DNA from 2 places in the Shewanella sp. cp20 genome. Region 2 is predicted to be linked to the other one. Evidence: predicted binding sites of a transcription regulator. Region 2 holds the regulator's gene; the other holds the start of a gene.
The links. Region 2 encodes MetJ, which represses methionine synthesis genes. Its sites were predicted from a motif close to TAGACGTCTAGACGTCTA; they were not measured.

Region 1: metH (methionine synthase) is a predicted target of MetJ. The motif match lies at 4,067-4,084, and genes of this name have one in related genera.

Annotation. Positions count from the first base shown of each region.
Region 1 is NZ_JPII01000007.1:181,134-188,313, forward strand. Features, by position in the region: gene metH (methionine synthase) at 252-3,974, opposite strand; gene DB48_RS01140 (histidine phosphatase family protein) at 4,583-5,194, shown strand; cobalamin riboswitch at 5,246-5,426, shown strand; gene DB48_RS01145 (ABC transporter ATP-binding protein) at 5,586-6,461, shown strand; gene DB48_RS01150 (FecCD family ABC transporter permease) at 6,448-7,180, shown strand, end outside.
Region 2 is NZ_JPII01000006.1:9,289-16,468, reverse strand. Features, by position in the region: gene DB48_RS00190 (bifunctional aspartate kinase/homoserine dehydrogenase II) at 1-2,335, opposite strand, end outside; gene metB (cystathionine gamma-synthase) at 2,355-3,521, opposite strand; gene metJ (met regulon transcriptional regulator MetJ) at 3,746-4,060, shown strand; gene DB48_RS00175 (sulfite exporter TauE/SafE family protein) at 4,138-4,878, shown strand; gene DB48_RS00170 (conjugal transfer protein TraF) at 4,943-6,139, opposite strand; gene DB48_RS00165 (c-type cytochrome) at 6,649-6,978, shown strand; gene DB48_RS00160 (DUF3373 domain-containing protein) at 7,041-7,180, shown strand, end outside.

The DNA of each region.
Region 1 (7,180 bases), on a different contig from region 2:
TGGGGCGGCAGGGGAGATGCAAGAGGGGGATTGCTGTTGATCCCCTTCTTGGTCGGGTGTGGGTTGAAGACCCACGACTTACCTCGGCCGCAAGGCCGTATCCACCAAGCGGTGTGAAATGGAACCCCACGACTAACCTCGGCCGTAAGGCTGTATAGGCAAGCTAAGTGAAGACTGGCAGGCTTCGAGTGCTAGCCAAGCAAAGCTTGGCTCATCAAAGCGTAATAAGGTTTACGCAGTAACCCTCTCCACTAAATATCGTAATCCAACACCGGTGCCAACCACCGCTCGGTTTCCTCCACACTCATCCCCTTACGTTTGGCATAATCCTCCACCTGATCTTTACCTATGTTGGTCACGCCGAAGTAACGTGACTGCGGGTGGGCGAAGTACCAGCCGGAGACGGCGGCGGTGGGGAACATGGCGTAGCTCTCGGTGATCTTGAGATCTATGGTCTCGTCGGGCTTAAGCAGCTCCCACAGCAGGCCTTTCTCCGTGTGATCCGGGCAGGCGGGGTAGCCGGGAGCCGGGCGTATGCCCTTGTATTTCTCGCGGATCAGCGCCTCGTTATCCAGGTTCTCGTCGGCGGCGTAGCCCCAGAACTCCTTACGCACCCGTTCGTGCATCCGCTCGGCGAAGGCCTCGGCCAGACGGTCGGCCAGACACTTGAGCATGATGGCGCTGTAGTCGTCGTGGTTGGCTTCGAAGCGGGCCACATGCTCGTCGATGCCGTGGCCGGCGGTGACGGCGAAGCCGCCCATGTAGTCGGCGACGCCCGAGTCTTTCGGTGCGACGAAGTCGGCGAGACAGAAGTTGTCGTTGCCCACCCGCTCTATCTGCATCCGCAGATGGTGGGTGGTCATCTCGAGTTCGCTGCGTGATTCATCCTTGTAGATCTCGATATCATCGAAGTTGACCGTGTTGGCAGGGAAGAGGCCGATGACCGCCTTCGCCGTGAGCCACTTCTCATTGATTATGGTGTTGAGCATTGCCTTGGCATCTTGGTAGAGCTTGCGCGCCTCTTCGCCCACCACCTCGTCGTCGAGGATCTTGGGGAAGTGACCGTGCAGTTCCCAGCTACGGAAGAAGGGGGTCCAGTCGATGCGATCGACCAGGTCTTCCAGCGGGTAGTCATTAAACACCTGTCTGCCGAGCCGATTCGGCACGAAAGGCTTATGGCTCTGCCAGTCCTGCTGGCAGCGGTTCTCCCGCGCCGCCTCAATAGAGACTATCTGCTTGCGCTTGGCCTGTGAGTTACGCTTGTCGCGCATCTCCTGGTATTCGTCATAGGCGGCGTCTATGGTCGCCTGACGTGTGTCATCGTTGATCAGCTTGGCCACCATGGGCACGGCGCGTGAGGCGTCGGCGATATAGATGGCGCCCTCGGGTGCATGGGGGGCGATTTTCACCGCGGTGTGGATCTTAGAGCAGGTGGCGCCGCCTATGATGGAGGGGACATTCAACCCCGCCTTATGGAAAGCTTTCACATTGTGCACCATCTCATCCAGACTCGGGGTGATCAGCCCCGACATGCCGATGATATCGACATTTTCCGCCTTGGCGACCTCGATGATCTTCTCGACCGGCACCATGACGCCGAGATCCACCACCTCATAGCCGTTACAGGCCAGCACCACGCCGACGATGTTCTTGCCTATGTCGTGCACATCACCCTTTACCGTGACCATGAGGATCTTGCCGTTGGACTGGCCTTCGACCTTCTCGGCCTCGATGAAGGGGTTAAGATAGGCCACGGCCTTCTTCATCACCCGCGCGGATTTCACCACCTGGGGCAGGAACATCTTGCCCGAGCCAAACAGATCGCCCACCACGTTCATGCCGTCCATCAGCGGGCCCTCGATCACGTCCAACGGACGGCTGGCCTGCTGGCGTGCCTCTTCGGTGTCCTGGTCGATAAACTCTGTGATCCCCTTGACCAGCGCGTGCTCCAGACGCTTGTTGACCGGCCAGCTGCGCCACTCGAGATCTTCCTTCTTGGCGCCCGCCGCACCATCGCCACGATATTGCTCGGCGATCTCAAGCAGTTGTTCTGTGTTGTTTGAATCTTTAACTGGGCAGGGCAGGTTTTGCACCACTGCCTCCACCTTGGCCTTTAGCTCAGGGTCGATATCGTCATAGATCGCCAGCTGTCCGGCGTTGACTATGCCCATGTCCATTCCCGCCTGAATGGCGTGATAGAGGAACACGGCGTGGATCGCCTCACGTACCGGGTTGTTGCCGCGGAAGGAGAAGGAGACGTTAGACACGCCGCCTGAGATCATCGCATGGGGCAGGGTGCGCTTGATCTCGCGCGTGGCCTCGATGAAGTCCACCGCATAGTTGTCATGCTCGTCGATGCCGGTGGCGATGGCGAAGATGTTGGGGTCGAAGATAATATCTTCCGGCGGGAAGCCTACCTTATCCACCAATACCCTGTAGGCGCGGGTACAGATCTCTATCTTGCGCGCCTTGGTATCGGCCTGGCCGACTTCGTCGAAGGCCATGATGATGGCCGCGGCGCCGTAGCGCTTCACCAGGGTGGCCTGCTCGATAAACTTCTCTTCACCCTCCTTGAGGGAGATGGAGTTGACCACGCCCTTGCCCTGGATGCACTTGAGCCCGGCCTCGATCACCTCCCATTTGGAGGAGTCGATCATGATGGGCACCCGGCTGATGTCCGGCTCGGAGGCGATAAGGTTGAGGAACTTCTGCATCACCTCGACGCCATCGAGCATGCCTTCATCCATGTTGATGTCGATGATCTGGGCGCCGTTCTCCACCTGATCCCGGGCGACCGACAGGGCCTCTTCATATTCGCCCGTCTTGATAAGCCTGAGAAACTTGGCCGAGCCGGTGACATTGGTACGCTCACCCACGTTCACAAACAGGGAGTCGGCGTCTATGGTCAGTGGCTCAAGGCCCGACAGGCGACAGGCCACCGGCAGATTCGGCAATTGACGGGCGCTATGCTTGATGACGGCAGCGCGTATCGCCTTGATATGTTCCGGTGTAGTGCCACAGCAGCCGCCGATGATGTTGAGCAAGCCTTCCTGGGCCCAGGGGCCAATGACCTCGGCCATCTGCTCCGGCGTCTCGTCGTAGCCGCCAAACTCGTTGGGTAGGCCTGCGTTGGGGTGGGCCGACACATAACACTCGGCGATCTTCGACAGCTCCTCGACATAGGGGCGCAGCTCCTGTGGCCCCAGGGCGCAGTTGAGGCCGATAGACAGCGGCTTCACATGGCGCAGCGAGTTGTAGAAGGCTTCAGTGGTTTGCCCCGTTAGGGTACGGCCCGAGGCATCGGTAATGGTGCCCGAGATCATCACCGGCAGGCGCTGGCCCAGCTGGTCGAACAGGGTCTCGATGGCAAACAGCGCCGCCTTGGCGTTGAGGGTATCGAAGATGGTCTCCACCATGATGATGTCGGCGCCACCTTCGATAAGGGCCTGGGTCGATTCCAGGTAGGCCGCTACCAAGTCGTCGAAATAGATGTTGCGATAGCCAGGGTCGTTGACATCCGGGCTAATGGAACAGGTGCGGTTGGTGGGGCCGAGTACCCCGGCGACATACACCTCGCGGCCGGTCTCGGCGGCGACTTCATCGCAGGCGGCGCGGGCCAGACGGGCACCTTCGAGGTTGATCTCCTTCGACAGGTCCTGCATCTCATAGTCGGCCATGGCCACGCGGGTGGCGTTGAAGGTGTTGGTCTCTATGATATCGGCGCCGGCCAGCAGGTAATCCTTGTGGATCTGCTTGATCAGCTCGGGTTGGGTCAGTACCAGCAGGTCGTTGTTGCCCTTGAGATCGCAGGGCCACTGCTTGAAGCGCTCGCCGCGAAAGTCGGCCTCTTCGAGTTTGTGGTTCTGGATCATGGTGCCCATGGCGCCGTCGAGGATCAAAATTTCCTTATTGAGCCGCGCGCGGATCGCATCGTTAATCTGCCTTACGTTTCGAACGGGGGATTGGGTCGCCATAACTTTTACCTACTTCAACTGACCTGTGCCTAATCTGACTCTTCTTAAGGGCTCTGCCTGAGGGTCGACGTTTTATTTTACTTTTGGATGTATAAACGTATAGACGTCTATACTAATCGACTTATAATACTCAGGGCAAGTCAAAAGAGTATAGGGGAAGGTGCGAACAGGTCCCATGTGCTCTGCGCCGGCTTACAGACCTAGATGCAAGGCGTGGTTCGCAGCAAATGGCTCAAGTCCTTTGTAAGAAGCACAACATAGCAGATAGGCTTGTAAGCCACGCCCTTCGGGGCTTTCACAGCAACCGGCTCTCTGCGTTATCTGACTTGGACAGGCCCCGGCATGCCCTGCGTCAGACGCCTTGAACGCCAATTGCTGTGTAAGCCAGAGTACTATGACGACTTATTCGCAACTTCCCTAAGCTTAAATCTGGTTTTACTTCGAGGGAGACGGGGCGCTGGGTGTAAGGGTTAAGGCGCTGTGGTCTTATCCGAAAGCTTGATTATTTTGAAAGTTTTTCAATACCTTATTCATCTTTCATTGCCAAGCGAGTCTCCCTGGGCGTATGCTGATAACGACTCAACTTGAAAAGGTTTAATGCTGGGGTTATGACGCAAACGACACTCTATTTGATGCGCCACGGTGAATGCGAAGGCGGCAACCTGCTTCGCGGACACAGCGATCAACCGCTTACCGAGATAGGTTTCGCCCAGATGCAGCTGGCCTATGCCAAGCTGCCCGAGGCGGTAGACAGGGTGATCAGCTCGCCGCTGTCTCGCTGCCGGGTATTTGCCGAGCATCTGACCAGCAAGAATCAGGTCAAGGTGGCGCTGGACGCCGGATTGAAGGAGGTTTACTTCGGCCGCTGGGACGGTCAGCCGATTCCTGAGCTGCATGCAGACCATGGCGCCGAGCTCACCGCCTACTGGCAAGACCCTTGGGCCAATCCATTGCCCGAGGGCGAGCCCATGGCGGCGTTCGAACAGCGTGTCGACGAGGTGGTCGAGCAACTTGTGCACCAGCACAGCGGCGAGACGCTCTTGCTCATCACCCACGGTGGAGTGATTCGTCACCTGATGGCCAAGGCGCTCGGAGTCGAGCGCGCGGTGGGTTTCTATACCCGCTTGAGTCTGGATTACGCCAGCGTGGTCAAGGTAAGCCATTACCGCGATAAGACGGGAGAAAGTTTCTGGCGTCTGCACTGGCATGATGCCGAGTGAGTCCGGCCTTGTGTCGGCGGCAAAATTTAGCATAATAACCGGGCACAGGGACCGCCTGCGCCGGGAGTATGGTGTCGAGATCGCTAAGGCGAGAACTCGGACTTAATAGGGAATTGGGGAAGGCCGAGCGCCGCTAGCCCAAACTGTGCCCGCAACTGTGAGTGTGCCCGCCAACTGGTATTATCCTTTGGCCGCCACGAGTCAGGATACCTGCCTACTCTCTAACCACTATCTCAAGCGGGTGACTTGAGGGAAGCAAAAGATGAAGAATTCCTCGGGGCCGCAACAGGCCCAAGGGCGATGGCGCCTCGGCGTGAGTCGTTCGGAGGGCGTGTAGTTGAACGCCCGCACAGATCAAGATCCACTCCCCGCGCATGACCTTGGCGATGGCATAGGCGACGGCTTATATAATGGCTTAGACGCGAAGGTGGCGCTGTCGGTGCGCGACCTCGGCTGGTGCTGCGGCGAGCGCGCCATACTGTCCCAGGTGAACCTGGCGCTGCCCGAGGGCAAGATGCTGGGGATCATAGGCCCCAACGGCGCCGGTAAGTCCAGCCTGCTGCGTTGCCTCTATCGTTTTCTCACCCCGAGCCAGGGGGAGATCACTCTGTTTGGTCAGCCCATTGCCAGCCTGAGTGCCAGGGCCTTTGCCCGTGAGGTGGCCGTGGTGCTGCAGGATACGCCGCAACATTTCGATATGACAACGGCCCAGCTGGTGGCCCTCGGACTCACGCCTCACAAGCAGGCGTTCTCTCTGACGACCAAGGCTGACCGTCTAGCAGTGAGTCAGGCGCTGGAAACCGTAGGGCTTAAGGAGCGCGCCGGGCAGACCTATGCCTCCCTCTCCGGCGGCGAGAAGCAGCGGGCGCTTATCGCCCGCGCCATAGTGCAGCAGCCCAAGTTGCTGATCCTCGACGAACCCACCAACCACCTGGATATTCGTTATCAGATCCAGATCCTCGAGCTGCTCAAGACCTTGCGGATCACTGTGGTGATCTCGATTCACGACCTGAACCTCGCCAGCGCCCTGTGCGATCACCTGTTGCTGCTGGATCAGGGCCGGGCCGTGGCGCAGGGAAGCCCAAAGCAGGTGCTGAGCGAGGCGCAGATCGCCAAGGTGTTCGGCGTCTGCTGTCAGGTAGCGCCCCATCCTCAGCATGGTAACCCGCAGATCCACTATTTCTATGGCTATCACAACAGTCTGCCGGGTGCTCACCGAGATGACGAGCCTAGCGAGATAAAGGAGGCGACTCATGCTGAGCGCTAGTCTGAGTCAGGGCGGGCGATATGGCGCCTTGCAGCAACTGGCCTTCGTCTGTCTGGGGCTCTTGACCCTGGCGACCCCGGTGCTGGCGGTGAGTTTCGGCGCGGCGCAGATAGGCGTTGCCGAGGTGCTGGAGCTGCTGCTGGCCAAGCTGAGCGGCGCCGACCCCGGCGGCGTGACCGCGAGGATCATCATAGAGCTGCGTCTGCCACGCATCTTGCTGGCCTTTATCGCCGGGTTCGGCCTGGCCTTAGCGGGCGCCGTGTTACAGACGGTGACCCGCAACCCCTTAGCCGACCCCTATCTGTTTGGTATCTCCTCGGGCGCCTCGCTGGGAGCCGTGGTGGTGATCACCCTGCTGGGCGGCGCAACCGGTGCCCTGGCCAGCGTCGGCCTGCCGCTGGGGGCCTTCATCGGTGCCAGCCTGGCGGTGATGATGGTGCTGGCCCTGTGTGGGCGGGATCTGAACACTCAGATAGAGCGCATGCTGCTCTCTGGGGTGGCGATCTCCTTCCTGTTTGGGGCGCTTGCCAGTTTGATGCTCTATTTCTCCGGGCCGCAATCGGCCGCCTCTGTGCTGTTTTGGAGCCTGGGCAGTTTCGCCAAGGCCAGTTGGTCTATGCTCTGGTTGCCCTGGCTGGTGGTGCTTGGTGCCAGCGTCGTACTACTGCTGCTGAAGCGGCAGATCCTCGCCATACAGGCGGGAGACGAGACCGCCCATA
Region 2 (7,180 bases):
TCACCTCGCGCCCGGCGCCCGGGCCACGGATGATCAGCGGATTGTCCTGGTAGAAATCGCTGCGGATCACGAAGACATTATCGCCCGGTGTCAGGTTGGCGTAAGGATGGCTGGTATCCACCCACTGGATCCCCACCTTGGCCTTGAGTTGCCCTTGGTCCGAATCCAATGAAGCCACATATCTGAGCACCTTATTCTGCTCGGCCGCGGCCTGATACTGCTGCAACATCTCACCGTCGAGCTCCGCCATACGTTTGATGAAATCATCCAGCGGGATCTCGGCCATATGCTTCGGCACTAGAGACTCCAGCTCGATATCATCCAGCTCTATGTCATAGCCTATCTCGCGGGCCAAAATCAGCAACTTACGCTGCATGTCCCGACCGGAAAGATCGTCGCGGGGATCCGGCTCGGTGATCCCCAGTCCCTTGGCTTCCAGCACCAGCTCGGAGAAGGGTTTCTTGGCATCATAATGCTCAAACAGCCAGCAAAGGGTGCCAGAAAAAATACCGCCGACGGCCTCTATGCTATCACCGCTGTTATGCAGATCGTTCAGCGCGTGTTGCACGGGTAAGCCTGCACCGCAGCTGGCGTTATAACGCCAGAACAGACGACGATTGCCCAGTTGCTGTTTTAGCTCCTGGTAGAAGGCCAAAGGCCCAGAGCCTGCCAACTTGTTGGCGCTGACGATATGGATGCCGCGGGCAAAAAATTCTGGATACTGCAGAGTCAGATCGGCGCTGGCACTAATGTCCAGGGCGATCAACTCATCGCAATTTAGCGCCTGCAACTGCTCGAACAGATGGGAGTACTGCCAAGCCGTGCCCCGCTCGTCGAACGCCTGTTGCCAGCTGTTGAGATCGATATCAGTCTCGCTGAGCAGGGCCTTCTTCGAACTCAGCAGTCCCACCAACTCGACGCTGACCTCCAGCTCCTTATTGAGCACGGGACGGGCACGCTTGAAGAGATCGATCCAGGCTTCGCCTATGTTGCCTATGCCCAGCAACAGCACACCGATACGCTTACGCGGACCGGCGCAGCGTCTATGCACTTTCTGGGTTAAGAGGTTCACCTGCGCCTTTGGCACCAGGGTCACTAGGCTCAGGCCGTCGTTGCACAGAGGGTGCGCCTCACGGCTCAGCAGGCGCGAGAAGCCGCGGCGATAGAGACTGGCATCGGCGCTCACCAGAGCCACCAGGCCGAGATCGTCACGAAGCTGTAACTCGTCTATGCCCAGCTCGCTACGTTTGGCCTCGAAGATGGCCTGGGCCTGCTTCTGATTCTCATGGGTAAAGGCCAGCTCGGCGCGGCCATGCGCCAGTGACCAGTAGGCCAGCGGCGTCAAACCTGCCTGGGCAAAACAGGCCAGCAGCTGAGGCAGTTCGACCGCTATGGTCAGGCTAAACAGACTGACGCTGGACAGACTGGTGACAACCGGGGCGCTGGCCGAGGAGCTCTTAGGCGCGATCAAGGTAAAATCAGTATGGGGCGCATAGCTTGAACGCACCGCCAGGCTGACCTCGGTATCGAACAGCGGCTGCAGGGTACGGTTGTGTAGCACGGGAGAGCCAAGGTGCGCCAGGCGGTTCGCCTCGGTGAGCGACATGCTCTTGAGCAACTTGGCATCGTTAATCCGGTTAGGGTCGGCGTTAAACACCCCCTCGACATCTGTCCAGATGGTGACACGTTCGATATCGGCCAGGCTGGCTAGCAAGGTTGCACTAAAATCTGAGCCGTTACGGCCGAGCAATAGGGTATCGCCCTGCTCATTGGCGCAGATAAAGCCGGTGATAACCAGACGCTCTTGAGGGTGGGCCTCAATCAGGGCCTGTACCTTCTGGCGCGACTCGCCGATTCGGATCTGCGGCACGGCACCTTCGTCGGCCACCAACAGGGTGCGGGCATCCACATCAAGCGCCGCCACGCCAGACTCACGCAGTAATGCCGCCAGCAGACGCGAAGACCAGCGCTCGCCGAAACTCACCACCTGGTTACGTTGATAATCGTTAAGCTCATCGAGCGACAACAGGCTGCTAAGTTGCGACTTGTCGGTTGCTAGGCGCTCTCTCAGGCTACGGGCCTGCTCGTTGGAGAGCAGCTGCTCGATCAGATTCTGCTGGTAACTCACCAGCACCTGTAACTCTTCCTGCCACAGCTGATCTGTGTCGCACAGCTCCAGCAAACGATATAGGAAATTGGTACTCTTACCCGCGGCCGACACCACGATGAGATCATCGCTATGGCCATGGGTCAGTAAAATGTGGGCGACGCGGCGGTAACAATCTGCATCCGCTAAACTAGAACCACCAAACTTATGCAAATGACATCGTGTCATTATCTGCTCCTCAAACCCTTTAACTACTTACCGCGATAGCCGCTTCTAAACCCGCAAGAATATCTGCCACCAGATCCTCGCCATCTTCAATGCCCACTGACAAACGGATCAGGGTATCTTTAACGCCCGCCTCGCGGCGCGCCTCTGGGTCCATGGCTCTATGGGTCATGGTTGCGGGCACCGCCACCAGACTCTCAACGCCCCCCAGGCTCTCGGCTACCGAGAAGTATTGTAACGCATCTAAAAAGGCAACGAGTGCCGATTCGCCACCTTTTAATTCAAAACTGAGCATAGCGCCGAATCCCTTCTGCTGTCGGGCAGCAATTTCGTGGCCAGGATGCTCGGCAAGCCCCGGATAATACACTTTTTCCACCGCCTTGTGGTCACAAAGCAGCGCCAATACCTTCTGAGCGTTGGCTTGATGTTCACGAATACGTACCGACAGGGTTCTCAGTCCTCTCAGGGTCAGGTAGCTGTCGAAGGCCGACCCCGTCAGGCCCAGGGTATTTGACCACCAGTGCAGTAGCTCACCGATCTCAGGGTCTTTCGCCACCACGGCGCCGCCCACCACGTCACTGTGACCATTGATATATTTAGTGGTCGAGTGCACCACAATGTCGGCACCAAGCAGTAATGGCTGTTGTAATACGGGAGAGAGGAAGGTGTTGTCCACCACGACCTGGGCGCCGACCTTATGGCTCGCCTGGGCGATGGCCTGAATATCCACCACTCTCAGCAGCGGATTAGAAGGCGTCTCCAGCCACACCATCTTAGGCGACTGAGCCAGTGCCAGCTCAAGCGCTCGCTCATCGGTTTGATCCACCACCAGAAGCCTAAAGGCGCCCTTTTTAGCCAAATTGGTGAAGAGTCGATAGCTGCCGCCATAGCAATCGTGTGGCACCACCAGTAGATCCTCCGGCCCAAGCAGGCTGGTCACTAGGGTGATGGCCGCCATGCCAGTACAGGTCACCACGCCGCTCGCCCCCTGCTCCAACTCGGCAATTGCCTCCCCCAGAATAGAACGGGTCGGGTTGCCGGAACGGCTGTAATCGAAATCCCGCGGTTGCTGATGCCCTTCAAACGAGTAGTTTGTCGACAGATAGATAGGCGGCACCACGGCACCGTGCTGAGTGTCTGACTCTATGCCTCGTCTTACGGCGGCGGTGGCTAGTTTACGCGCTGTCATCTTCAACTCCTCAATATGAATCCGGGCAGGCATCTTAGACAAAAGGGATGTCTGGACGTCTAAATGTACCTAAGCAGATAGTGAGCGTCAACAACTTTTAGACGTTTAGACGTCCAAACATTTAGAAATCTATTTGCATTTACCAAAAATTCGAGGCAATAATTTGACTGTAATTTGTAAGGGTTTAAAATCTGCACCGAATTTTAGAATTTACAGGTGAGTCAATGACTGAGTGGAATGGCGATTATATCAGCCCCTATGCTGAACATGGTAAGAAGAATGAGCAGGTAAAAAAAATTACTGTCTCCATTCCTCTAAAGGTGCTTAAGGTGTTAACCGACGAGCGCACTCGGCGCCAGGTCAACAACTTGCGTCACGCCACCAATAGCGAGCTGCTATGCGAGGCCTTCCTGCACGCCTACACTGGTCAGCCACTTCCCCAAGACGATGACCTGTCTAAAGACAAACCCGATAGCATCCCAGCCGAAGTCAAACGCCTGATGACCGAGATGGGCATAGAGTGGGAAGAGATGGAATAATCCACTCATACACGAATCGATAGAGGGATCGCTTAGCGATCCCTCTTTAGTTTTCAACTTTTATCTGGAACATCCCAGTGCCTGCACTTCCACTCGATCCCCATATTCTGGCGCTCTCCTCACTCATCGTCTTCGTCGGTGCCCTTACCCAGAGCCTCATCGGCTTTGGCATGGCGGTAGTTGCCGCGCCGCTCCTCTATCTTATCGAGCCGTCACTGGTGCCGGCCCCCGTCATTCTGATGGGCTTCTCTATTGCGCTGCTGACCCTGCTGCGCGAGCGTGGCGCCCTGGAATTCAACGGGCTACAGTATGCCCTACTGGGGAGGATCCCCGGCGGCTTTATCGGTGCGGGCCTGCTCCTGCTCGCGCCTCAGGCCATACTGGGCATAACCATCGCCATCATAGTGGCCATCGCCGTGCTGCTCAGTCTGCTGCGGCTCAACCTGGTCGTTAACCGTCGCAGCCTGTTTATCGCCGGGGTGATCTCCGGCATCTTCGGCAATGTTGCTGCCATCGGCGGACCACCACTGGCCATTTTGCTCTCGGGCAAAGACGCCAAACAGTTTCGGGCGGCACTATCGGCCTTCTTCATCTTTAGTTCCACCATTGCGATTGTTATCTTAGGCCTCACCGGCCTGCTGACCCTGCACCATTTCTATTGCTCGGCGCTGCTGCTTCCCTCAGTGCTGCTCGGTTATCTGGTGGCTAATCGCCTGGTAGGACGCATAGACAAAAACAAGACCCGCATCATGACTCTGGTACTCTGTAGTCTGAGCGCTATCTTGCTGGCGCTAAAATCCCTTAGCGCCCTGCTTTAAAGAGAAAGGAAAAAGATAAGGCCGGCATCATCGCCGGCCTTTGACATTATTTAAAGATGAGTCGTTAGAAATGATACGAGGTCTGAATCACACCGCCAACGGCGTCATCTGTACCCACTAATCCGGTAAGGTCCAGATTAAAAGAACGGCCTATGGTAAAGCCTGTGCCCAGGGTATAGAGGTTACTGCTGGTATCTTTCATGTCGTGGCGATAGCCGACACGCAACGCCAGCCAATCGGTCGCCCGCATCTCACCGCCCAGTCGCCAGTATTGAGTTTCGCCTATCTCATCGAAACGTTTATGACTATTGAGATCCACATCTGTGGTCAGGCTGAAATTGTCCCAGTCATAGGCAACACCTAAGGTATATAAGGCCTCGACCCGATAGGTAAACTGACGTCCCAGAGCCTCCACGGTATCGACCTTCTGACTCACCAGGTTGCGCCCAGACAAGCCCAGAGTCACGCCATCCATGGGTTGAATGGCAACGCCAATATCCAAGTTTGCCACGGTATCATCGTTGCGGTACTTGCTGTCATCGAAATCATCGGCATCGAAGTTGTTGGCACTCACCACATAGTTATAGGTATCGATACGCTGTAGCTTGGGGGAGATACCGACGGCCACCGGCATGTTCACAATCGATAGCGGGAAGCTCAGGGCTACCCCGATCTCTGAGATAGCCCCGGCAACCACGGCCCCTTGAGAGTCCAGATCCGTCACCTGGGGCGGGTTGTTGGGATCCAAATCGGTCAGGGTATCGATATCACTCTCCTCGATCACCGCCACACTCACCGCATCGATATAGGTCTTATAAAAAATAGACATAGGCATGCGCTTGGTTGGCAAGACCACAGAAAACCCCAGGCCCACGCTGGCATAGGCATTTTCACCATCGAGAGATCTTAGATCGGCAACCAGCATGTCGCGATAATTGGTAATGCCCGCCACATCACTGGCATTGATGGCCGCCTCTAGGCCGTCATAGGAGTCCTGCAGGGCATCGAACTTGTCGGTCAGGTTATCGACATCTGCCACCTCGGCACCGAGCACGGGCAACATCACCGCGCCGCCGGAATACTTGGGCGCATGAATGGCTAATAAGGCGGGGTTAATAAAGGCGGCCCCCTCACGGTTTGAGGCCGCCACCCCGGTTCCGCCCATGGCATCACTGCGAGCCTCGTTGTAGAGAGAAGCGGCAGACGCCAGAGAGGCACTACCAGACAATAACACCGCGATGACCAAGCTAAGGTATTTCATCTCATTCACCCTGTTCATTATTTTTGTTCTCGCTCAGGAAGCTACCCGAGTCGTCTTTAAAGATAGACTAAGACAACAAAAAAGTGCGCTCCAAACCTGAGGTTTAAACACTTTTTTTCAAATTATTTTGTCGCGCCTATCCACACATATAAATCCTGTCGATTCGGTAGGCAGCCTTATCCCCTACACAGACGCCTATGCAATACAAACACAGCCAAGAATACCCATTTAGAGATAACTTAAATAATAAAGTGTGATCTGCCTTGGCACTTTTATAGCGATACCAGAAACACAGCGCACCAACCAACAAAGCACAAAACCATTAAATTTCATAACCTTATAAAATATTCATTAGATTTATATCCATGATATTTTTATCAATTAGATTTTTTTCATGAAAGTGATCAACATCAAGTTTACAACTACTCCCTTTTGGTAAATTTTCCAACAAGAAACAAGCATTTTGTTTCAGGTTAATAAATCGCTCAGAGTAGCGATTAAGGAAAATGATGATGAAAAACGTTGCCAAAATAGCTACATGCATACTCCTCGCCCTCACAGTTGGCGGACAAGCCTACGCCGTCGACGGTGGTAACCCTAAGAAAGGGAAACACCTGTATAAAAAAGAGTGCAAAGCCTGCCACAGCAAGGGCGATGCCGCCGGTGAACTGACCCCTATGAGCAAGACCATGAGCCAATGGGATCGTTACTTCAAACGTGACATGCATAAAGTAAAGCCGGAAGTCTTCGAGAAGCTCTCTGAAAAGGATCGTTTAGATATCCAACAGTTCCTCTATGACCATGCGGCCGACTCAGATCAGCCACAGACATGCGGTTAACCACGGACTTGTTATCGGTGCGCTCGTCAACAACCCCAACGAGCGCATAAGGAGAGATTCACATGCGTACTCTACTATCCATACTCATCGCAAATGCACTCGCCATCTCTGGCTCAGCCTATGCCGCCGATAGCGATGCACAAAAACTAGCCGAGCTTAAACAACAGCTTGCCGATCTCACCGAAGAGATTGAAGACATCAA